Regions from separate parts of the Streptomyces sp. NPDC030021 genome, predicted to be linked through region 3. Evidence: predicted binding sites of a transcription regulator. Region 3 holds the regulator's gene; each other region holds the start of a gene.

Region 1 (7,234 bases), on a different contig from region 3:
TCGACGGCGAACGCCCCGCGGGCCGGGCACGCCTGTCCCCACGCCGCTAGCCTGGAACGGGGTTCACGCCCAGTGCACGGCACGCCACGCGGAGGACAACGGTGACGATCATGATCGAACGGGCCACACCCATAGAGACGTCGTCGGCGCCACCAGCCTTCGAGGACCTTCTGCGAACGGTCGCGGAGATGGACACGCCAGACGGATTCAAGGCCGAGCTCATCCGGGGGAAGATCGTCGTGTCACCGTTTTCCAGGCTGCGCTACTCCCGTCGCATGCGCCTGTTGCGCGAGCAGCTCCAGTCCCACGTGCCCGAAGGTCACTTCGCTGACACCTCCCCCTTCCTCTTCCGGTTCCCCTCGGCAGAGCGCGGCTACGGACCGGACCTGTATGTCGCGGACGAGGCAGCCTTCGAAGAGGACGGGCTTCATGCGGACGGAGCGGCACTGTCCCTGGTCGGAGAGTTCACGTCCGTCTCCACCAAAGACGCCGACTGGAACGAGAAGCTCGACGTCTACGGACGTCTCGTACCCGTCTACCTGGTCGTCGACATGCAGGACTCGGAGATCACCTGCTTCTGGGACCCCTCCCCGCACGGGTACCGCTCCCGCACGACGGTGTCCTTCGGCAAGCCCCTGCACGTCCCGGAGCCGTTCGACTTCGCGATCGACACCACCGGCTTCTGATTCCGGGAACCTGGAAACGCCCGAGGGCGGCACCCCCGTGGGGGTGCCGCCCTCGTTCGAGAACAGCCGATCAACCAGTGGCCGGAGCCGGGGTCGATCAGAAGTCCATGTCACCACCCGGCATGCCGCCGCCCGCGGGGGCACCGGCCTTCTCGGGCTTGTCGGCGATGACGGCCTCGGTCGTCAGGAACAGCGCGGCGATCGACGCGGCGTTCTGCAGCGCGGAGCGCGTGACCTTCGCCGGGTCGATGATGCCCTCGGCGATCATGTCGACGTACTCGCCGGTCGCGGCGTTCAGGCCGTGACCGATCGGCAGGTTGCGCACCTTCTCGACGACGACGCCACCCTCAAGACCACCGTTGACGGCGATCTGCTTGAGCGGGGCCTCCAGCGCGAGCTTCACGGCGTTGGCGCCGGTCGCCTCGTCACCCTCAAGCTCCAGCTTGTCGAAGACCGCGGAGGCCTGCAGCAGGGCCACGCCACCACCGGCGACGATGCCCTCCTCGACGGCCGCCTTCGCGTTGCGAACGGCGTCCTCGATGCGGTGCTTGCGCTCCTTGAGCTCGACCTCGGTCGCGGCACCGGCCTTGATGACGGCCACGCCGCCGGCCAGCTTCGCGAGGCGCTCCTGGAGCTTCTCGCGGTCGTAGTCCGAGTCGGAGTTCTCGATCTCGGCGCGGATCTGGTTCACGCGACCGGCGACCTGGTCGCTGTCACCGGCACCGTCGACGATGGTGGTCTCGTCCTTGGTGATGACGACCTTGCGGGCGCGGCCGAGCAGGTCGAGACCGGCGTTCTCCAGCTTGAGGCCGACCTCCTCGGAGATGACCGTGCCGCCCGTGAGGATGGCGATGTCACCGAGCATGGCCTTGCGGCGGTCACCGAAGCCCGGGGCCTTGACGGCGACGGACTTGAAGGTGCCACGGATCTTGTTGACGACCAGGGTCGACAGGGCCTCGCCCTCGACGTCCTCGGCGATGATCAGCAGCGGCTTGCCGGACTGCATGACCTTCTCCAGGAGCGGCAGCAGGTCCTTGACCGAGCCGATCTTGGAGTTGACGATCAGGATGTACGGGTCGTCGAGGGACGACTCCATGCGCTCCATGTCGGTGGCGAAGTACGCCGAGATGTAGCCCTTGTCGAAGCGCATACCCTCGGTGAGCTCCAGCTCCAGACCGAAGGTCTGGGACTCCTCGACGGTGATGACGCCTTCCTTGCCGACCTTGTCCATGGCCTCGGCGATGAGCTCGCCGATCTGGGTGTCGGCGGCGGAGATGGAGGCCGTGGAAGCGATCTGCTCCTTGGTCTCGACATCCTTGGCCTGGGCGAGCAGGGCGGCGGAGACGGCCTCGACGGCCTTCTCGATACCACGCTTGAGGGCCATCGGGTTCGCACCCGCGGCCACGTTGCGCAGACCCTCGCGGACGAGCGCCTGGGCGAGAACGGTGGCGGTGGTCGTACCGTCGCCGGCGACGTCGTCCGTCTTCTTGGCGACTTCCTTGACCAGCTCGGCGCCGATCTTCTCGTACGGGTCCTCGAGCTCGATCTCCTTGGCGATGGAGACACCATCGTTGGTGATCGTGGGGGCGCCCCACTTCTTCTCAAGGACGACGTTGCGACCCTTGGGGCCAAGGGTGACCTTGACGGCGTCGGCGAGCTGGTTCATCCCACGCTCGAGGCCGCGGCGGGCCTCCTCGTCGAACGCAATGATCTTGGCCATCTGAAGTGGTCCTCCCGGACAGCGGTGGATTGCTCCGGACCGCGCCCGCGCCCGCGACGGACGGCCTGCGTGCCCGGCGGTTCCTTCCCACCGGACCCTGCGGGCCTCACCGACCCGGTCCTCGTTTCAGTAGCACTCTCACCAGGAGAGTGCTAACGCCAATGATTAGCACTCGACCCCCCCGAGTGCAAGCGGCTTGGGGCAACACCCCGCCACTACCGGGCCTACGCACGAGGGGCCCCCATCCCGTGTCCAGGATGTGGGCCCCTCGTGGTGTTCCAGGTCTTCGCTGAAGACTGTGCATCGGTGGTCGATCGCGCCAGGACTAGCCGAGTGCGAGCTTGACCATGTCCGCCTGCGGACCCTTCTGGCCCTGCGAGATCTCGAACTCGACCCGCTGACCCTCTTCAAGGGTGCGGTACCCGTCCATCTGGATGGCGCTGTAGTGGACGAACACATCCGCACCACCGTCGACCGCGATGAAGCCGTAGCCCTTCTCCGCGTTGAACCACTTGACGGTGCCCTGAGCCATGCCTAACTCCCCTATTACTGGCCCTTGCGCAGGAACGCACTTCACGATCCCGGGTCAGAACTTGCGTCGGAACGCGTCGACCGAGGCTGAATGTATCTGCGCGGATGCTGTCTGCAACAGGTCAATCCGATGAGAATTCTGGACACCGAGAAAGATTGAAATAGAGTGAAAATTTGCCATACTCCCGGGCAACTCGGGCCTGACATATCTCGCCAAAGCCTCATACCGCACTCGCATGTTGGCCCGATGTCGACCCTTGCGCGGCCCGTTCATATGCAGGGGGCAAGAACAGCGGAGGGGACTTCCCCAACCCTACCGTGCCCAATCAAGCAGAATTGCCCCCTCCGTTTTTAGCGGAGGGGGCAATTTCGGTTTGCGCGTGTCACCTGAGCGGTGACCCGGGAGAACCGGGAGAGAACCGGAGAATCAGCAACCGCCGGCGACGGCCGGGATGATCGAGACGCCGGCGCCGTCGGGCGTCGCAGCCTGCAGCCCGCCCTCGAAGCGCACGTCGTCGTCGTTGACGTAGACGTTCACGAAACGGCGCAGCTTGCCCTGGTCGTCCAGGACGCGCGCGGCGATGCCCGGGTGGTTCTTCTCCAGGGACTCGATGACCTCGGCGAGGGTCGTACCCTCGGCCGGGACCTCGGCGACGCCGCCGGTGTAGGTGCGCAGGATGGTGGGGATGCGGACGTTGACGCTCATGGCGCTACTGCCTTTCCGGTAGGGCGGAGGAGAAGGGGAGGGGGTGTCCGGCGGGTCAGGCCCGACCATGACCCGCCGGACGCCCCCTAGGCCAGGCCGGCGGCGCGGAACGCGTCCAGGCTCGGGCGGATGGTGGCGGTCTGCCCGCTGTCCGCGGCCACCGCCTCCAGGGTCTTGAGGCCGTCACCGGTGTTGAGGACGACGGTGGTCAGCGTCGGGTCGAGCTGCCCGTTGTCGATGAGCTTCTTCGTCACGCCGACGGTCACACCGCCCGCGGTCTCGCCGAAGATGCCCTCGGTCTGCGCGAGGATCTTGATGGCCTCGACCACCTGCTCGTCGGTGACGTCCTCGACGAAACCGCCGGTGCGGCGGGCGATGTCCAGGACGTACGGGCCGTCCGCCGGGTTGCCGATGGCCAGCGACTTGGCGATGGTGTTCGGCTTCTGCGGGCGGACCACGTCGTGACCGGCCTTGAAGGCGGTGGACACCGGGGAGCAGCCCTCGGCCTGGGCGCCGAAGATCTTGTACGGCTTGTCCTCGACGAGGCCGAGCTTGATGAGCTCCTGCAGACCCTTGTCGATCTTCGTCAGCTGCGAGCCGGACGCGATCGGGATCACGATCTGGTCGGGCAGCTGCCAGCCGAGCTGCTCGCAGATCTCGTACGCGAGCGTCTTGGAGCCCTCGCCGTAGTACGGGCGCAGGTTGACGTTGACGAAGCCCCAGCCCTCGCCCAGCGGGTCGCCGATGAGCTCGGAGCAGAAGCGGTTCACGTCGTCGTAGTTGCCCTCGATGCCGACCAGGTCGCCGCCGTACACACCGGCCATGACGACCTTGCCCTGCTCCAGGTCGTGCGGGATGAACACGCAGGAGCGGAAGCCGGCCCGGGCGGCCGCGGCGCCGACGGCGCCGGCCAGGTTGCCGGTCGAGGAGCAGGACAGGGTGGTGAAGCCGAAGGCGCGGGCGGCCTCGACGGCGATGGCCACGACGCGGTCCTTGAAGGAGTGCGTCGGGTTGCCGGAGTCGTCCTTGACGTAGAGCTTGCCGGTGATGCCCAGCTCCTTGGCCAGGTTGGCCGCGTCCACGAGCTTGGTGAAGCCGGGGTTCAGGCTGGGCTTGGCGGCCACGTCCGCGGGGACGGGCAGCAGCGGCGCGTAGCGCCAGATGTTGTTCGGGCCGGCCTCGATCGCGGCGCGCAGGGCCTCGGGGTCACCGGTCGGGAGGTCGTAGGCGACTTCCAGCGGTCCGAAGCACTCGGCGCACGCGAAGATGGGGCCGAGTTCGAAGCGGGTACCGCACTCGCGACAGGAAAGGCCGGTGGCAGGTCCGAGATCAACAGAGGTGGCGACAGTCTGTGCAGCCATGATGGCGAGGCCCTTTCTCCTCATCTTCCCCATGGCGCACTTCGCCATGAGACGGAATTGGCACCTTCCCTAGCCGGGGACCTCGCTGACGAGCGCTGACGCGCGATCGCGAGAACCGACTGGAGGGTTGCCGGGGCTTCAACGGGCCGTGTCCCTCTGCCCCTCTGGATGAGCGGTATGGCACCGGCACACGCGCTCTATGGCGCGCCGGTGCGTTTGTAGGCGGGGACCCCCGGCATGCGGTGGTCCTTCGCGTTGTTCAAGACTGTAACCGAAGGCCCGGGCGGTTGAGACAGCCGTCCGAACCGCGAGATGGATCACATAAGGGCGAATATCGCCGACACGCAGGGAGTGCTGAGAGTGCTGGAAGAGGTGGAGCGATGGCTGGCCGACCGCTCCTGGTCCGCCGCCGACCGACCGCTCGCCCAGCTGCTCGACCGGAAACGGGCGGCCGGGACCACGGTCAGCGTCGTGCTGCCCGCGCTGGACGAGGAGGCGACGGTCGGCGCGATCGTCGAGACCGTCCGGCGTGAGCTGATCGAGGGACTGCCGGTCCCCCTGGTCGACGAGCTGGTCGTCATCGACTCGGGCTCCGCCGACCGGACCGCGGAGGTCGCGGCGAAGGCCGGGGCCCGGGTGGTGCACCGCGACGAGATCCTGCCCCGCCTCCCGGCGCTGCCCGGCAAGGGCGAGGTGCTGTGGCGCTCGCTGCTGGCCACCGGCGGGGACATCGTCTGCTTCGTCGACGCCGACCTGCGGGACTTCTCCGCCACCTTCGTCTCCGGCATCGTCGGACCGCTGCTGACCGATCCCGACGTGCAGTTCGTCAAGGCGATGTACGACCGCCCGCTCGGGGACGCCCCGGGGCAGGGCGGCCGGGTCACCGAGCTGGTCGCCCGCCCGCTCCTCAACCTCCACTGGCCGCAACTGGCCGGCTTCGTGCAGCCGCTGGGCGGCGAGTACGCCGTACGCCGCTCCCTGCTGGAACGGCTGCCGTTCCCCGTCGGGTACGGCGTCGAGCTGGGCCTGCTGGTCGACGCGCTGCACACGGTCGGGCTGGACGCGCTGGCCCAGGTGGACGTGGGCGTACGGGTCCACCGCCACCAGGACGGGCAGGCGCTGGGCCGGATGGCCGCTGCGATCTACCGCACCGCCCAGGTACGGCTCTCGCGCGGGCACCTCGTACGGCCGGAGCTCACGCAGTTCGAGCGCGGGCCGGAGGGCTTCGTACCGCGGACGCATCCCGTGGACACGGAGGAGCGGCCGCCGATGGCGGGCATCAAGGAGTACGCGCTGCGTCGCGTGGCGTGAGGGAACGTACGGTTTGAGCGGGCCCGGGCCGGGCTAGGTTGGCCGCATGGCTTCCCAGGTGCTCGTCGCAGCGAACCGCGGCCCCCTCTCCTACGCCCTCGCAGAGGACGGGACGCTCAGTGCCCGGCGCGGCGGAGGCGGTCTCGTCTCCGGACTCTCCACGGCCCTCGCCGAGCAGCCGGAGGCGCTGTGGATCTGCGCGGCGCTGTCGGACGCGGACCGGGAGGCGGTCCGCCGGGGCGTGGCCGAGCCGGGCGTCCGGATGCTGGACATCGATCCCACGATGTATGACGACGCGTACAACGGGATCGCCAATTCTGTGCTGTGGTTCACGCACCACCACCTGTACGACATTCCGCGCGAGCCGGTCTTCGACGCCGAGTTCCGGCGGCAGTGGGAGTCGTACGAGCGCTACAACCACGCCTTCGCCGAGGCCCTGGCCGAGGAGGCCGCCGAGGGCGCGCAGGTGCTGGTCCAGGACTACCACCTGGCCCTGGTGCCCGGACTGCTGCGGGTGCTCCGCCCCGACCTGCGGATCGCGCACTTCACGCACACCCCGTGGGCCGCGCCCGGCTATCTCGCCATCCTGCCGGACGTGGTCCGCGAGACCCTGCTGTGGGGCATGCTCGGCGCGGACGTGCTCGGCTTCCACACCGAGGCGTGGGCGGCCGAGTTCCTGGGCTCGGCGCGGCTCGACGACGCGTGGGGGCGGTCCGAGGTGCGCGACGGCTCGGTGGTGGAGCACCGCCGGTACACGGTGTGGTCCACCCGCACCACGCACGTGCGCGCGTACCCACTGGGCGTGGACGGGGACGAGCTGCGGGCGCTGGCGCACCGGCCGGAGGTGAACGCCAAGCTGGCGGAGCTGCGGGCGGAGGTCGACGGCCTGCGGACGATCGTCCGCGTGGACCGCACGGAG
Region 2 (7,234 bases), on a different contig from region 3:
CATGCCCACGCGCTCCGCCCCGGCCAGCCGGTGCCCCTCCGGGACCAGCCCGACGAGCCGGTCGGTCAGCAGCGGCCGCACCACGAGGTCGTCCCACTCCGCGGCGGAATGGGCCGCCCCGCCGTAGCGGAAGGCCAGCGCCAGGTCGCAGTCGCCCTCGCGCAGCATCTCCACCGAACGCGGCGGCTCCGCCTCGACCAGCGAGATACGGGTCCCGGGGTGCTCGGCGCGCATCGCCGCGAGCGCGGTCGGCACCAGCGTGGAGCTGCCGCTGGGGAAGGACACGAGCCGGACCCGGCCCGCGCGCAGCCCCGCGATGGCCGCGACCTCCTCCTCGGCGGCGGTCAGCCCGGCCAGGATCCCCGCGGCATGGCGGACCAGGGCCTCGCCCGCCTGGGTCAGCCGCATCTCGCGGCCGGTGCGGATGAGCAGCGGGGTGCCGGCCGACTGCTCCAGCGCCTTCATCTGCTGGGAGACGGCGGGCTGGGTGCAGCCGAGCTCGCGGGCGGCGGCGGAGAAGGACCCGGTCCCGGCGACGGCGCGCAGAACCCGGAGATGGCGTGCTTCGATCACCCTTCGAGCATAAGCCCTACTTTGATTTCGGAGCCAATACTCCGGCGTCGCTTTGGGGCGCTCGGCTAGCGTGTTCCCATGGGCTCCATGCAATTGATCTCTGTGAACCTCGGCCGCGCCACGGCCGCCGACTACACGGACGCGGAGGGCGGGGTGACGGGCATCGGCAAGCGCCCCGTCCCCGGACCGGTCCACGTCGTCGCCCCGGGCCCCAGGTCCACCGGCCTCGGCAGCGGCCTGGAGGGTGACACCGTCTGCGACCGGCGCTACCACGGCGGCGACCACCAGGCCGTCTACGCCTACGCCCGCGAGGACCTGGACCTGTGGGAGCACGAGCTGGGCCGCGAGCTCCCCGGCGGCCTCTTCGGCGAGAACCTCACCACCTCCGGCATCGACCTGAACACCGCACGGATCGGCGACCGCTGGCGGGTCGGCACCGACGTCGTCCTCGAAGTGGCCTCGGCCCGCATCCCGTGCCGGACCTTCCAGGGGGCCATGGGCGAGGCCGGCTGGGTCAAGCGGTTCACCCAGGAGGCCCGGCCGGGTGCGTATCTACGGGTGATCGAGGAGGGTTCGGTCTCCCCCGGCGACCCGATCCAGATCATCCACCGGCCGGACCACGACGTGACGGTGCAGCTGTGGTTCCGTGCCTTCACCACCGAGCGGGCCCTGCTGCCGCGCACCCTGGCCGCGGGCGGGGCGATGGCGCCGGAGGCCCACGAGCGGGTTCGCCTGTACGTGGAGAAGTACGGGGCAGGGGCCGGGGCGAGGTAACGCCGTCACCCCGGGAAGCTAGGTTGCGCCTATGACGACTGCGTTGATTACGGGATCCACGGCGGGCATCGGCGCCGCCTTCGCCCGGCGGCTGGCCGCCCAGGGGCACAATCTGGTGCTGGTGGCACGGGACACCAAGCGGCTCGGCGAGCAGGCCACCGAGCTGCACGACCGGCACGGCATCGAGGCCGACGTGCTGGCCGCCGACCTCTCCACGGAGGAGGGCATCGCGGCGGTCGAGCAGCGCCTCGGCGACCGCACCCACCCGGTGGACCTGCTGGTCAACAACGCGGGCTTCGGCAACAAGGGCCGCTACCTCGAAGTCTCCATGGCCGACGAGCTGACCATGCTGAAGGTGCACATCGAGGCGGTCCTGCGGCTGACCTCGGCGGCCACGGAATCGATGCGCTCGCGCGGCCGCGGCGGCGTGATCAACGTGGCCTCGGTGGCCGCCTTCGTACCGCGCGGCACGTACGGGGCGAGCAAGGCCTGGGTCGTGCAGTTCACCCAGGGCGCGGCGCGGGACCTGGGCGGGTCCGGGGTGCGGCTGATGGCGCTGTGCCCCGGCTTCGTCCGGACGGAGTTCCACCAGCGGGCCGGCATGGGCACGGACAACATCCCCGGCTGGATGTGGCTGGACGCCGACAAGCTGGTGGCCGCGGGGCTGGCCGACCTGGCCCGCGGGAAGACGGTGTCGATCCCGGACCCGCGGTACAAGGCGCTGATGGGCGTGGTGAAGCTGACGCCGCGCGGACTGCTGGGCGGGATGTCGTCGCGTACGGGCCGGAAGTACGGCCCCCAGTAGCCCTGGAGGGTGCCCCGAGGGGCCCCGCCACAAGCAGCCAACCGGGTGAAATCTCCCTAAACTGGACCTGTCCCATCCAGCGCGGGAGGCGACGCGATGACATTCGTACAAGTGATCGATTATGAAACCAGGCGGTTCGACGAGATGAACGCGCTCATCGACCGCTGGGCGGAGCAGAGCAGCGGCAGGCGCACTGCCACGCACACGATGATCGGCCAGGACCGCGAGGCCCGGAACCACTACGTGGACATGGTGGAGTTCGCCTCGTACGAAGAGGCCATGAAGAACTCCCACCTCCCCGAGACGGACCGGATGTTCCAGGAGATGGTGGCTCTCTGCGAAGGCATGCCGAAGTTCATGAACCTGGACGTGGTCCGCGACGAGCACCTCAACAAGCAGCTCGCCAACCGGGTGTTCGAGGAAGCGGCCATGGCCGGAAACATGAGCGTCCTCGACGATTGCTTCGCGACGAACTACATCGACCACGACGCCAGCAAGGCGGAGTCCACCGTCATCGGACGCGACTCCATGCGGTCGGACATGGAGACGTGGCGCGCAGCCTTCGACATGACCTTCGAGACGACGGCCCAGCTGGCCGAGGGCGACATGGTCACGACGGTGTGGAACTGGACCGGCACCCACAAGGGCCCGTTCATGGGAGTCGCACCGACCGGGAAGACGTACTACATGTCCGGGAGCACCACGTTCCGGTGCCTGGAGGGAGAGATCATCGAGGGTTGGTGGCACTACAACCCCGGAGCCCTGCAGCAGCAGATGGGCGGAACGGGTTCCCCGTACGGAACCTGAGCCCCACCACGGGGAAGGCAACCACGGGCAAGGCAACGGGAAGGCCCCGTTCCGCGGCTGCGGAACGGGGCCTTCCAGGCGTGGTGCGCGCGATCAGTGGCTGTGGCCGTGACCGTGGCCGTGACCGGCGTCGCCCTCGTCGTCCGCCGGCTTCTCGACGACCAGGGTCTCGGTCGTGAGCAGCAGGGAGGCGATGGAGGCGGCGTTCTCCAGCGCGGAACGGGTGACCTTCACCGGGTCGATGACGCCGGCCTTGACCAGGTCGCCGTACTCGCCGGTGGCGGCGTTGAAGCCCTGGCCCTTGTCGAGCTCGGCGACCTTCGAGGTGATGACGTAACCCTCGAGACCGGCGTTCTCGGCGATCCAGCGCAGCGGCTCGACGGCGGCGCGGCGCACGACCGCGACACCGGTGGCCTCGTCGCCCGACAGGCCGAGGTTGCCCTCAAGGACCTTCACGGCGTGGACGAGCGCGGAGCCACCGCCGGAGACGATGCCCTCCTCGACCGCGGCGCGGGTCGCCGAGATGGCGTCCTCGAGACGGTGCTTCTTCTCCTTGAGCTCCACCTCGGTGGCGGCGCCGACCTTGATGACGCAGACGCCGCCGGCGAGCTTCGCCAGGCGCTCCTGCAGCTTCTCGCGGTCCCAGTCCGAGTCGGTGGACTCGATCTCGGCCTTGATCTGGTTGACGCGGCCGAGGACCTCTTCGTGGCTGCCGCCACCATCGACGATGGTGGTGTCGTCCTTGGAGATGGTCACGCGGCGGGCGGAGCCCAGTACGTCCAGGCCGGCCTGGTCGAGCTTGAGGCCGACCTCCTCGGCGATGACGGTGGCACCGGTGAGGGTGGCCATGTCCTGGAGCATCGCCTTGCGACGGTCACCGAAGCCGGGGGCCTTGACGGCGACCGCGTTGAAGGTGCCGCGGATCTTGTTGACGACGAGGGTGGAGAGCGCCTCGCCCTCGACGTCCTCGGCGATGATCAGCAGCGGCTTGGAGGCGCCGGCCTGGATGACCTTCTCCAGCAGCGGCAGGAGGTCCTGGATCGAGGAGATCTTGCCCTGGTTGATCAGGATGTACGGGTCGTCGAGGACGGCCTCCATACGCTCCTGGTCGGAGACCATGTACGGCGAGAGGTAGCCCTTGTCGAAGGCCATGCCCTCGGTGAACTCCAGCTCCAGGCCGAAGGTGTTGGACTCCTCGACGGTGATGACACCGTCCTTGCCGACCTTGTCCATCGCCTCGGCGATGAGCTCGCCGACCTGCTGGTCCTGCGCGGAGAGCGCGGCCACGGCGGCGATGTCGGACTTGTCCTCGATCGGGCGGGCGGTCGCGAGGAGCTCCTCGGACACGGCCTTGACCGCGGCGTCGATGCCCTTCTTCAGGGCGGCCGGGGACGCACCCGCGGCGACGTTGCGCAGACCCTCGCGGACCAGCGCCTGGGCCAGCACGGTGGCGGTGGTGGTGCCGTCACCCGCGATGTCGTTGGTCTTGGTCGCCACCTCCTTCACGAGCTGCGCGCCCAGGTTCTCGTACGGGTCGTCCAGCTCGACCTCGCGAGCGATGGTGACACCGTCGTTGGTGATGGTGGGGGCGCCGAACTTCTTGTCGATGACGACGTTGCGGCCCTTGGGGCCGATCGTCACCTTGACCGTGTCGGCAAGCTTGTTGACGCCGCGCTCGAGGGCGCGACGGGCGTCCTCGTCGAACTTCAGGATCTTCGCCATGGGAGCGGTTCAGCCCTCTCGAAAACTCGGGTTTAACGAGCTGCGCCCCTCGCCGCCCGGCAATCAGCGGGGTGACCAGGGGCGCAGCTCAAAGCAGTACTGATGAAGAGAATTACTTCTCGACGATCGCGAGCACGTCGCGAGCCGAGAGGACGAGGTACTCCTCGCCGCTGTACTTCACTTCGGTGCCGCCGTACTTGCTGTAGAGCACGATGTCGCCGACGGTGACGTCCAGCGGGAGACGCTGGCCGTCCTCGAAGCGACCCGGGCCCACCGCGAGGACGACGCCCTCCTGGGGCTTCTCCTTCGCGGTGTCCGGGATGACCAGGCCGGAGGCCGTGGTCTGCTCGGCGTCCAGCGGCTGGACCACAATGCGGTCCTCAAGCGGCTTGATGGCAACCTTGGAGCTGGTGGTCGTCACGATCCGACCTCCCCCTTCGGAGATCCGGGGTTAACTGTCTGAGGTGGCGACCAGGTCGATCCGTCGTCGCGGGTGCCGGATCTGCCTGTCGCTGTGTTGGCACTCACCAGGGGTGAGTGCCAGGTGCGAGACTATTCCGGCGATTAGCACTCGGTCAAGCGGAGTGCCAATTCCCGACCGCCGGGCGTTGCGCGGACCGGACCGGAACGCTGGCCCCCCGGGGGCTCACGAAGGCCGGAGATCGCTACTCTCCACCGCATGACCAGGAGAAACGCCGAGCTGCGCTGGCGCGACATCATCTCGATCACCGTGGGCCTGGTGATCGGGATCTCCGCGTTCGGGTTGGCCGGACCGCGACTGATGACCAAGCTGACGGGGGTGGAGGGCAACTTCCGCGCGGAGCAGTGCCAGGGACAGAAGGACTACGACGACGCCTGGCAGCGGGTGTGCGTCGGCTCCTTCACCGCTGCCGACGGATCGTTCACCATCCACCGGATCGCGGCCGAGGGCCTGTTCGAAACCGATCCGACCGGACCGGTGGCCTCCCGGGTCAGCGGACCGTCGGCCGACGAGGCCGTGCGGCCGGGGCTCATGTCGCTGGCACCCCTGCTGTGCATCGGGCTGATCGGCTTCGCGTTCCCGGCCTGGGCACTGACCGCGGCCACCCGCGACGCCGTCGACCGCCGCAGACGTCGCCGGAACCGCCCGCCGGAGCCGGCCGTGGGCCCCAACTCGTGGGGGCCGCTGCCGGGCGCTCGGGGGCGCGGATCCTCCTGACGAGGTGGGTCGCCTCAATCGCCGGCGGGACCGGTGCCCGTGCGGGGTGCCCTGCGGTCGGCTCGGCGGTGTGGCTTCCCTGCCGTGGTGGGTCGCCTCAATCGCCGGCGGGGCTGGGTGGTGTGGGGCGGTGCCCCGCACGAGGGTCTCCTCGGCTCGGCGCGTTCGGGCTTGTCACGGCCAGACGGCCGCGGTCGCGCCTCGTCCTGCGGGGACCCTCCTGCGTGTCCCCGCCCCACGGCAGGGCTTCGACAGGGCGGCTTCCATCCCCCCTGTGGGCTTCGACGGCGTGAAGGGGTGGGGGGACGGGGCGGGGTGTCCCCGCAGGACGAGCGCGCAACCACCGCCCACAGCCGAGACATGCCCGCACGCGCCGAGCCGAGGAGACACCCCGCCCCGGCCCCCCACCCCGACCCCTACCGACAGGCCCGCCACCTCCAGCCCCGCCGCCCACCGAGGCACGGGCCCGCATTACCAGCCCCGCCGGCGATTGAGGCGCGGGTCCGGGCAGCGCCCGGCACACGGCCCGCGCCGAAGCACACCGCCGAGCCGCCCACAGGGCCCAGAGGAACCATGGGGAGGGCTCCAACGTCGTAGATGATATGAAGATAAAGCGCCTCATTGCCGAGCAGATCGGACCCAAAGCTTCCGCTGACCCCGGCGCATCGGGCGCCACGTCCTCACCCGAGGCGGCACCCCCGCCACCCTCCCCGTCCGCCCCCAAGGACGGCGGCGGCATCCCGTGCTTGGGCTGAAACCCCTGACGTCGGCGGTCGCCCGCCGCCGCACCGAGGCGCTGCTCCTGGTCTTCGTCATCGCCATCGCCGTCTTCGGCCACGCCACCGCAGGCCTCGCCATGAACGGCGAGCTGCCGCCCAAATTCGTCGACTTCACCCTCAGCATGACCCTGCTGTCCCTGGTGGGGCATCTGGGCGTACGCCGTTTCGCGGCCTACGCCGACCCGCTGATCTTCCCGCTCGCCATGCTGCTGACCGGCCTCGGGCTGGTGCTGCTGCACCGCCTCGACCAGGGCTACATCGAGCGCTACAACTCGGACGCGAACGCCCCCGGCCAGCTGATGTGGACGGTGGTCGGCGTCGCCGCCTGCCTGCTGGTGCTGGCGCTGCTGCGCGACCACCGGCTGCTGCAGCGGTTCATCTACATCAACATGGCCGTCGCGCTGGTACTGCTGATCGCGCCCGCCTTCTTCGGCGCGGACACCTACGGTGCGAAGCGCTGGATCAAACTCTTCGGCTTCTCGCTGCAGCCCGGCGAGTTCGTGAAGATCATGATCGCGATCTTCTTCGCCGGCTATCTGGTCATCCACCGAGACTCGCTGGCCCTGACGGGCCGCA
Region 3 (7,234 bases):
GGACCTGGTGGACTGACCGGCCTGCGGCGCCGTTGCCGGGTGCGCTGCCCCCGGACCCCCGCGCCTCAAGCGCCAGCGGGGCTGAAGGATCGCCTCAAGCGCCGGCGGGGCTGAAGGATCGCCTCAAGCGCCGGCGGGGCTGGGAGGGTGCCGACGGGGCTGAAAGAGGAGCCGGCGGGGTCGGTCAGGCCGTGACGTGGTCGATGAGGTGTTCCACCGAGCCCAGGAGGGTGGGTTCCAGGTCGCGGTACGAGGTGACCCGGGACAGGATGTGCTGCCAGGCGGCGCCCGTGTTCTCCGGCCAGCCCAGGGCCCGGCAGACGCCCGTCTTCCAGTCCTGGCCGGGCGGGATCACCGGCCACGCGGGGATGCCCAGCGCGGACGGCTTCACCGCCTGCCAGACGTCCACGTACGGGTGGCCCACGATCAGGACGTCCGGCGAGGTCACCGACGCCGCGATACGGGACTCCTTCGAACCCGGGACGAGGTGGTCGACCAGGACGCCGAGGCGGGCGTCCGGGGCCGGGGCGAAGTCGGCGACGACGGCCGGGAGGTCGTCGATGCCCTCCAGGTACTCCACCACCACGCCCTCGATCCGCAGGTCGTCACCCCAGACCCGCTCCACCAGCTCCGCGTCGTGCCGGCCCTCGACGTAGATCCGGCCGGCCCGCGCCACCCGCGCCCGCGCCCCGGGCACGGCCAGCGAGCCCGAGGCCGTCAGGAGCGGCCCGGAGGGCCTGCGTGCGGGGCGGACCAGGGTGACCACGGCGCCGTCCAGCAGGAACCCGCGCGGCTCCATCGGGAACACCCGCCGCTTGCCGAAGCGGTCCTCCAGGGTCACCGTGCCCGCCTCGCAGGCCACCACCGCGCCGCAGAAGTCCGTACCGGCCACCTCGACCACGAGGTCCGCGTCCGCCGCCACCTCCGGCACGGCCTTGGGTCGCTTCCACTGCGGGGTCAGGTCGGGGGAGTACTCGCGCATCCGGCCGACAGTAGGAGAGCCGCGCGCGTCACGCCTGCGACACGCCGAAACGGGCCGCCAGTGTGGCGCGTTGGGCACGGACGAAGTCCGCCCCGACCACCGCTCCGTGACCCGGCACGTACAGTGCGTCGTCACCGCCCAGCGACAGCAGCCGGTCCAGGGCCGCGGGCCACTGCCCCGGCCTGGCGTCCGGCCCCACCGAGGGCTCGCCCGACTCCTCGACCAGGTCCCCGCAGAAGACCACCTCGCGCTCGCCCGGCACGAAGACGGCCAGGTCGTGCCCGGTGTGCCCGGGCCCCACGTTGGCCAGCAGCACCTGCACGCCGCCCAGTTCCAGCGTCCACTCGCCCGACACCGCGTGCCCGGGCGGCACCAGCAGGTCCACCGCCTCCGCCGCCTCCGCCGCCGCGAGCCCGTGCCGTACCGCGTCCCCGCGCAGCTCCTCGCGTCCCGTCGACAGCAGTGCGGCCAGCCCGACCGCCCCGAAGACCTCGGCCTCGGCGAAGGCCGCCCCGCCGAGGACGTGATCGAAATGACCGTGCGTGAATGCGATATGGGTCACGCGCCGGCCCGTCAGCCGCTCCGCCTCGGCCCGTACCTGCGCGCCCTCGCGTACACACGAACCGGGGTCGATGAGAAGGACCGAATCCTCGCCCACCACCAGCCCCACGGTGCAGTCCCACACCGGCAGCCGCCGCCGGCCGGCCCGTCCCGTCAGCCGTTCCCAGCCGGACTCTTCCCAACGCACGTCCATGCGGCGACGCTACCCTGGCGGGCCTCCCTTGCCAGGGGCTTACCGCCCGGCCGTACACTGAGCGGGGGCTCTCTGGCACTCGAACGATCAGAGTGCCAACGAACACGGCAGAACACGGCAGAACACGGCAACGGACCACAGCTGGAGGTGTGCGCGATGCTCAGCGAACGCAGACTCGAAGTGCTGCGCGCCATCGTCCAGGACTACGTCGGGACGGAGGAGCCGGTCGGCTCCAAGGCGCTCACGGAGCGGCACCGGCTCGGCGTCTCGCCCGCCACCGTGCGCAACGACATGGCCGTGCTGGAGGAGGAGGGCTACATCGCCCAGCCCCACACCAGCGCCGGCCGGATCCCCACCGACAAGGGCTACCGGCTCTTCGTCGACAAGCTGGCGGGGGTCAAACCGCTGTCGTCGCCCGAGCGCCGGGCCATCCAGAACTTCCTCGACGGCGCCGTCGACCTCGACGACGTGGTCGGCCGCACGGTGCGGCTGCTCGCGCAGCTCACCCGGCAGGTCGCCGTCGTCCAGTACCCGAGCCTGACCCGGTCGACCGTCCGGCACGTGGAGCTGCTCTCGCTCGCTCCCGCGCGCCTGATGCTCGTACTGATCACGGACACCGGGCGGGTCGAGCAGCGGCTCATCGACTGCCCGAGCCCCTTCGGGGAGACCTCGCTGGCGGACCTGCGGGCCCGGCTGAACAGCCGGGTCGTCGGGCGCCGCTTCACCGATGTGCCCCCGCTCGTCCAGGACCTCCCCGAATCCTTCGAGGCCGAGGACCGCGGCACGGTCTCCACCGTGCTCGCGACCCTCCTCGAAACCCTGGTCGAGGAAGCAGAAGAGCGGCTGATGATCGGCGGTACCGCCAATCTCACCCGCTTCGGACACGATTTTCCCCTGACGATCAGGCCGGTGCTCGAAGCGCTGGAGGAGCAGGTCGTGCTCCTCAAGCTGCTGGGCGAGGCCAACGAGTCGGGAATGGCCGTACGGATCGGGCATGAGAACGCCTACGAGGGACTGAACTCCACGTCGGTCGTCTCGGTCGGTTACGGTTCGGGCGGCGAAGCAGTCGCCAAACTCGGCGTGGTCGGACCGACCCGCATGGACTACCCCGGAACGATGGGAGCGGTACGCGCAGTGGCACGTTACGTCGGACAGATCCTGGCGGAGTCGTAAGTGGCCACGGACTACTACGCCGTTCTCGGCGTGCGCCGCGACGCATCGCAGGACGAGATCAAGAAGGCCTTCCGGCGCCTCGCGCGTGAACTCCACCCGGATGTGAATCCGGACCCGAAGACGCAGGAGCGCTTCAAGGAGATCAACGCGGCCTACGAGGTGCTCTCGGACCCGCAGAAGAAGCAGGTCTACGACCTCGGCGGCGACCCGCTGTCCTCCTCGGGCGGTGGCGGCGGGGCGGGCGGCTTCGGAGCGGGTGGCTTCGGCAACTTCTCCGACATCATGGACGCCTTCTTCGGCCAGGCCTCGCAGCGAGGCCCGCGCTCGCGGACCCGGCGCGGCCAGGACGCGATGATCCGTCTCGACCTGGAGCTGGACGAGGCGGCCTTCGGGACCACCAAGGACATCCAGGTCGACACGGCCGTGGTCTGCAACACCTGCTCCGGTGAGGGCGCCGCTCCCGGCACCTCGGCGCAGACATGTGACATGTGCCGCGGCCGCGGCGAGGTCTCGCAGGTCACCCGGTCCTTCCTGGGCCAGGTCATGACCTCGCGCCCCTGCCCGCAGTGCCAGGGCTTCGGCACCGTGGTCCCGACCCCGTGCCACGAGTGCGCGGGCGACGGCCGGGTCCGCTCCCGCCGCAGCCTCACGGTCAAGATCCCGGCGGGTGTCGAGAACGGCACCCGGATCCAGCTCGCGGGCGAGGGTGAGGTCGGCCCCGGCGGCGGCCCCGCCGGCGACCTGTACGTGGAGATCCACGAGCTGGCGCACCCGACCTTCCAGCGGCGCGGGGACGACCTGCACTGCACGGTCACCATCCCGATGACGGCGGCCGCGCTGGGCACCAAGTGCCCGCTGGAGACGCTGGACGGGCTGGAGGAGATCGACATCCGGCCCGGCACCGGGTCCGGCCAGGCGATCCCGCTGCACGGGCGCGGTGTCACCCACCTGCGCGGTGGCGGACGCGGCGACCTGATCGTGCACGTCGAGGTCACCACCCCGGGCAAGCTGGACGCCCAGCAGGAGGACCTGCTCCGCCAGCTGGCGAAGCTGCGCGGCGAGGAGCGGCCGATGGGTCAGTTCGCGCCGGGTCAGCAGGGTCTGTTCAGCCGACTGAAGGACGCTTTCAACGGTCGCTGACCGACCGCGATCCACCGTCACGAGCCCGGCCTGGGGATTCCCCGGCCGGGCTCGTCACATGGGCCCGGCGGCGGCCGGAGGCCGGTCGGGAAGCGGACTATGCCAGGCGAATGCCATGATTCGGCCCCATGCGCGGGACGTGGCACGATGCAGTCCATGTCCTCGGCACCGAACGGTCTCTCCCCGTACCCGATCGTGCAGGCTCCCATGGCGGGCGGCGCATCCTGTCCCGTGCTCGCCGCCGCCGTGTGCGAGGCGGGCGGGCTGGGCTTCCTGGCCGGCGGCTACAAGACCGCCGACGGGATGTACCAGGAGATCAAGCAGGTGCGCGCGCTGACCCGGCGCCGTTTCGGTGTCAACCTCTTCATGCCGCAGACCGGTTACGTCGATCCGGCCGCCGTGGAGGCCTACCGCGGGCAGCTGGCCGGTGAGGCGAGCTGGTACGAGATCTCGCTCGCCGAGGAGGACATCATCGGCACCAGCGACGACGGCTACGACGCCAAGCTCGCCATCCTCCTCGAAGACCCGGTCCCGGTGGTCTCGTTCACCTTCGGCTGTCCCGCCTTCGCGGCCCTCGCGGCCCTGCGCAAGGCCGGTACGTACACCGTCGTCACGGTGACCTCCGCCGAGGAGGCCCGCAGCGCCCAGCACGCGGGTGCGGACGCGGTCTGCGTCCAGGGCGCCGAGGCCGGCGGCCACCAGGGCACCCACCGGGACGACCCGCAGATCGACGGCACGGCGACCGTGGGCCTCCTCGCGCTGGTGGCGCAGGTACGGGAGGCCGTGGCGCTCCCGATCATCGCGGCGGGCGGGATCATGCGGGGCTCGCAGATCGCGGCCCTGCTGGCGGCGGGCGCGGAGTCGGCACAGCTCGGGACGGCCTTCCTGGCCTGCCCGGAATCGGGGGCGGACCCGGTCCACAAGAAGGCGCTGACGGACCCGCTGTTCGTCCGCACCGAGCTGACCCGGGCCTTCTCCGGGCGGCCGGCACGGGGTCTGGTCAACCGCTTCATGCGCGAGCACGGGCCGTACGCCCCGGCCGCGTACCCGCAGGTCCACCACCTGACCTCGGGGCTGCGCAAGGCCGCCGCCGCGGCCGGGGACCCGCAGGGCATGGCCCTGTGGGCGGGCCAGGGGCACCGGATGGCGCGACCGCTGCCGGCGGGGGAGCTGGTGGAGGTGCTGGCGGCCGAACTGGCCCAGGCACAGAGCACGTTGAAGGCAATGCAGATGAGGAGTGCGTCATGACCGCCCCGGTGTTCGTGGTGGAAGAGGTCCCCGCGGGGCCGGAGTTCGTCCTGGACGGCCCGGAGGGCCGGCACGCGGTGTCCGTGAAACGCCTGAACCCGGGCGAGGACGTGATCCTCACGGACGGGCGCGGCCACTGGGCGGAGGGCGTGGTCAAGGCCGCCGAGGGCAAGGACCGGCTGGTCGTCATGGACCTGCACACCGTCGCGGAGGAGCCGGAGCCGGAGGTCCGGATCACTGTGGTCCAGGCCCTGCCCAAGGGGGACCGGGGCGAGCTGGCCGTCGAGACGATGACCGAGACCGGCGTGGACGCGATCGTGCCCTGGCAGGCCTCGCGCTGCATCACGCAGTGGCGCGGCGACCGCGGGGCCAAGTCCCTGGCCAAGTGGCGGGCCACGGCCCGGGAGGCGGGCAAGCAGTCCCGCCGGGTGCGCTTCCCGGAGGTGGCCGAGGCCATGTCCACCAAGCAGGTGGCGGCGCTGCTGGCCGGCGCCGACCTGGCGATGGTGCTCCACGAGGACCGCGACACCCCGTCCGGGGCGCTGGCCACGGCCGAGCTCCCGAAGGCCGGTTCCGTCGTGCTGGTGGTCGGCCCGGAGGGCGGCGTCTCCCCGGAGGAGCTGGCCGTCTTCGCCGCCGCGGGTGCGCACCCCTACCGCCTGGGCCGGTCCGTCCTGCGGACCTCCACGGCCGGGACGGCGGCCACGGCCGTGCTGCTGGCCCGTACGGGCCGCTGGTCCTGACACGACCGGGGCTCGCGGCAGGCGTCCGGCTGGATACGATGCCCGGACCGATCACCGTCACGGGAGGCTCAGCAATGGCCGGGGAACCGCAGGCCGACTGCCTGTTCTGCAAGATCGTCGCGGGGCAGATCCCCGCGACCGTGGTACGGGAGACCGAGACCACGGTCGCCTTCCGGGACATCAACCCGCAGGCGCCCACGCACGTGCTCGTCATCCCCAAGGTGCACTACGCCGACGCGGCCTCCCTCGTGGAGGCCGAGCCGGCCGTCGCCGCCGACATACTGCGCGAGGCCGGCCAGGTCGCCCTCGACGAGAAGATCGTCGAACACGGCTACCGGGTCGTGTTCAACACCGGCTCCGGCGCCGGGCAGACCGTCTTCCACGCCCACGCGCACGTCCTCGGCGGCCGCGGCCTCCAGTGGCCCCCCGGATAGCACGTGTCCGTACGAGAGTTCGTGGTGCTGGGCACGGCCAGCCAGGTGCCCACCCGCCACCGCAACCACAACGGCTACCTGCTGCGCTGGGACGGCGAGGGCATCCTCTTCGACCCGGGCGAGGGCACCCAGCGCCAGATGCTGCGCGCCGGGGTGGCCGCGCACGACATCAACCGGATCTGCGTCACCCACTTCCACGGTGACCACAGCCTCGGCCTCGCCGGGGTGATCCAGCGGATCAACCTCGACCAGGTCCCGCACCCCGTCACCGCGCACTACCCGGCCTCGGGGCAGAAGTTCTTCGACCGGCTGCGCTACGCCACGGCCTACCGGGAGACCGTCGCACTCCGCGAGGAGCCGGTGGCCGGGGACGGCACGCTGGCCCAGGGGTCCTCGTACGTCCTGGAGGCCCGGCTGCTGTCGCACCCGGTCGAGTCCTTCGGCTACCGGATCACCGAACCCGACGGGCGCCGCATGGTGCCCGAGCTGCTCGCACGGCACGGGATCAAGGGCCCGGACGTGGGCCGGATCCAGCGTGAGGGGCGGCTCGGGGCGGTCACCCTGGACGAGGTCAGCGAACCCAGGCCCGGGCAGCGGTTCGCCTTCGTCATGGACACCCGGCTCTGCCCCGGCGTGGACGCGCTGGCCGAGGGCTGCGACATGCTGGTGATCGAGTCGACCTTCCTCGACGAGGACGAACGGCTGGCGACCGACCACGGGCACCTGACCGCCGGCCAGGCGGCGCGGGTGGCGCGGGACG

What was found. The regulator HrcA, encoded in region 3, represses chaperone genes, less so after heat shock. The targets are predictions, from matches to a motif close to TTNGCACTCNGNNNNNCNGAGTGCNAA.
Region 1: a site for HrcA is predicted at 2,572-2,598, ahead of groL (chaperonin GroEL). Genes of this name have one in related genera too.
Region 2: a site for HrcA is predicted at 5,246-5,272, ahead of groES (co-chaperone GroES). Genes of this name have one in related genera too.

Annotation. Positions count from the first base shown of each region.
Region 1 covers NZ_JBVIAH010000043.1:19,028-26,261, reverse strand. The annotation lists gene ACZ4YL_RS40890 (Uma2 family endonuclease) at 189-686, shown strand; gene groL (chaperonin GroEL) at 784-2,406, opposite strand; gene ACZ4YL_RS40880 (cold-shock protein) at 2,732-2,938, opposite strand; gene ACZ4YL_RS40875 (MoaD/ThiS family protein) at 3,365-3,643, opposite strand; gene thrC (threonine synthase) at 3,730-5,004, opposite strand; SAM riboswitch class I at 5,022-5,179, opposite strand; gene ACZ4YL_RS40865 (glucosyl-3-phosphoglycerate synthase) at 5,365-6,315, shown strand; gene ACZ4YL_RS40860 (alpha,alpha-trehalose-phosphate synthase (UDP-forming)) at 6,362-7,234, shown strand, end outside.
Region 2 covers NZ_JBVIAH010000008.1:184,429-191,662, forward strand. The annotation lists gene ACZ4YL_RS18050 (LysR family transcriptional regulator) at 1-573, opposite strand, end outside; gene ACZ4YL_RS18055 (MOSC domain-containing protein) at 661-1,347, shown strand; gene ACZ4YL_RS18060 (SDR family NAD(P)-dependent oxidoreductase) at 1,379-2,152, shown strand; gene ACZ4YL_RS18065 (ester cyclase) at 2,264-2,959, shown strand; gene groL (chaperonin GroEL) at 3,053-4,681, opposite strand; gene groES (co-chaperone GroES) at 4,794-5,102, opposite strand; gene ACZ4YL_RS18080 (hypothetical protein) at 5,361-5,879, shown strand; gene ACZ4YL_RS18085 (FtsW/RodA/SpoVE family cell cycle protein) at 6,622-7,234, shown strand, end outside.
Region 3 covers NZ_JBVIAH010000002.1:481,482-488,715, forward strand. The annotation lists gene hemW (radical SAM family heme chaperone HemW) at 1-16, shown strand, start outside; gene ACZ4YL_RS05270 (DUF3097 domain-containing protein) at 185-982, opposite strand; gene ACZ4YL_RS05275 (MBL fold metallo-hydrolase) at 1,011-1,736, opposite strand; gene hrcA (heat-inducible transcriptional repressor HrcA) at 1,893-2,909, shown strand; gene dnaJ (molecular chaperone DnaJ) at 2,910-4,049, shown strand; gene ACZ4YL_RS05290 (nitronate monooxygenase) at 4,206-5,297, shown strand; gene ACZ4YL_RS05295 (16S rRNA (uracil(1498)-N(3))-methyltransferase) at 5,294-6,040, shown strand; gene ACZ4YL_RS05300 (histidine triad nucleotide-binding protein) at 6,115-6,474, shown strand; gene ACZ4YL_RS05305 (ribonuclease Z) at 6,478-7,234, shown strand, end outside.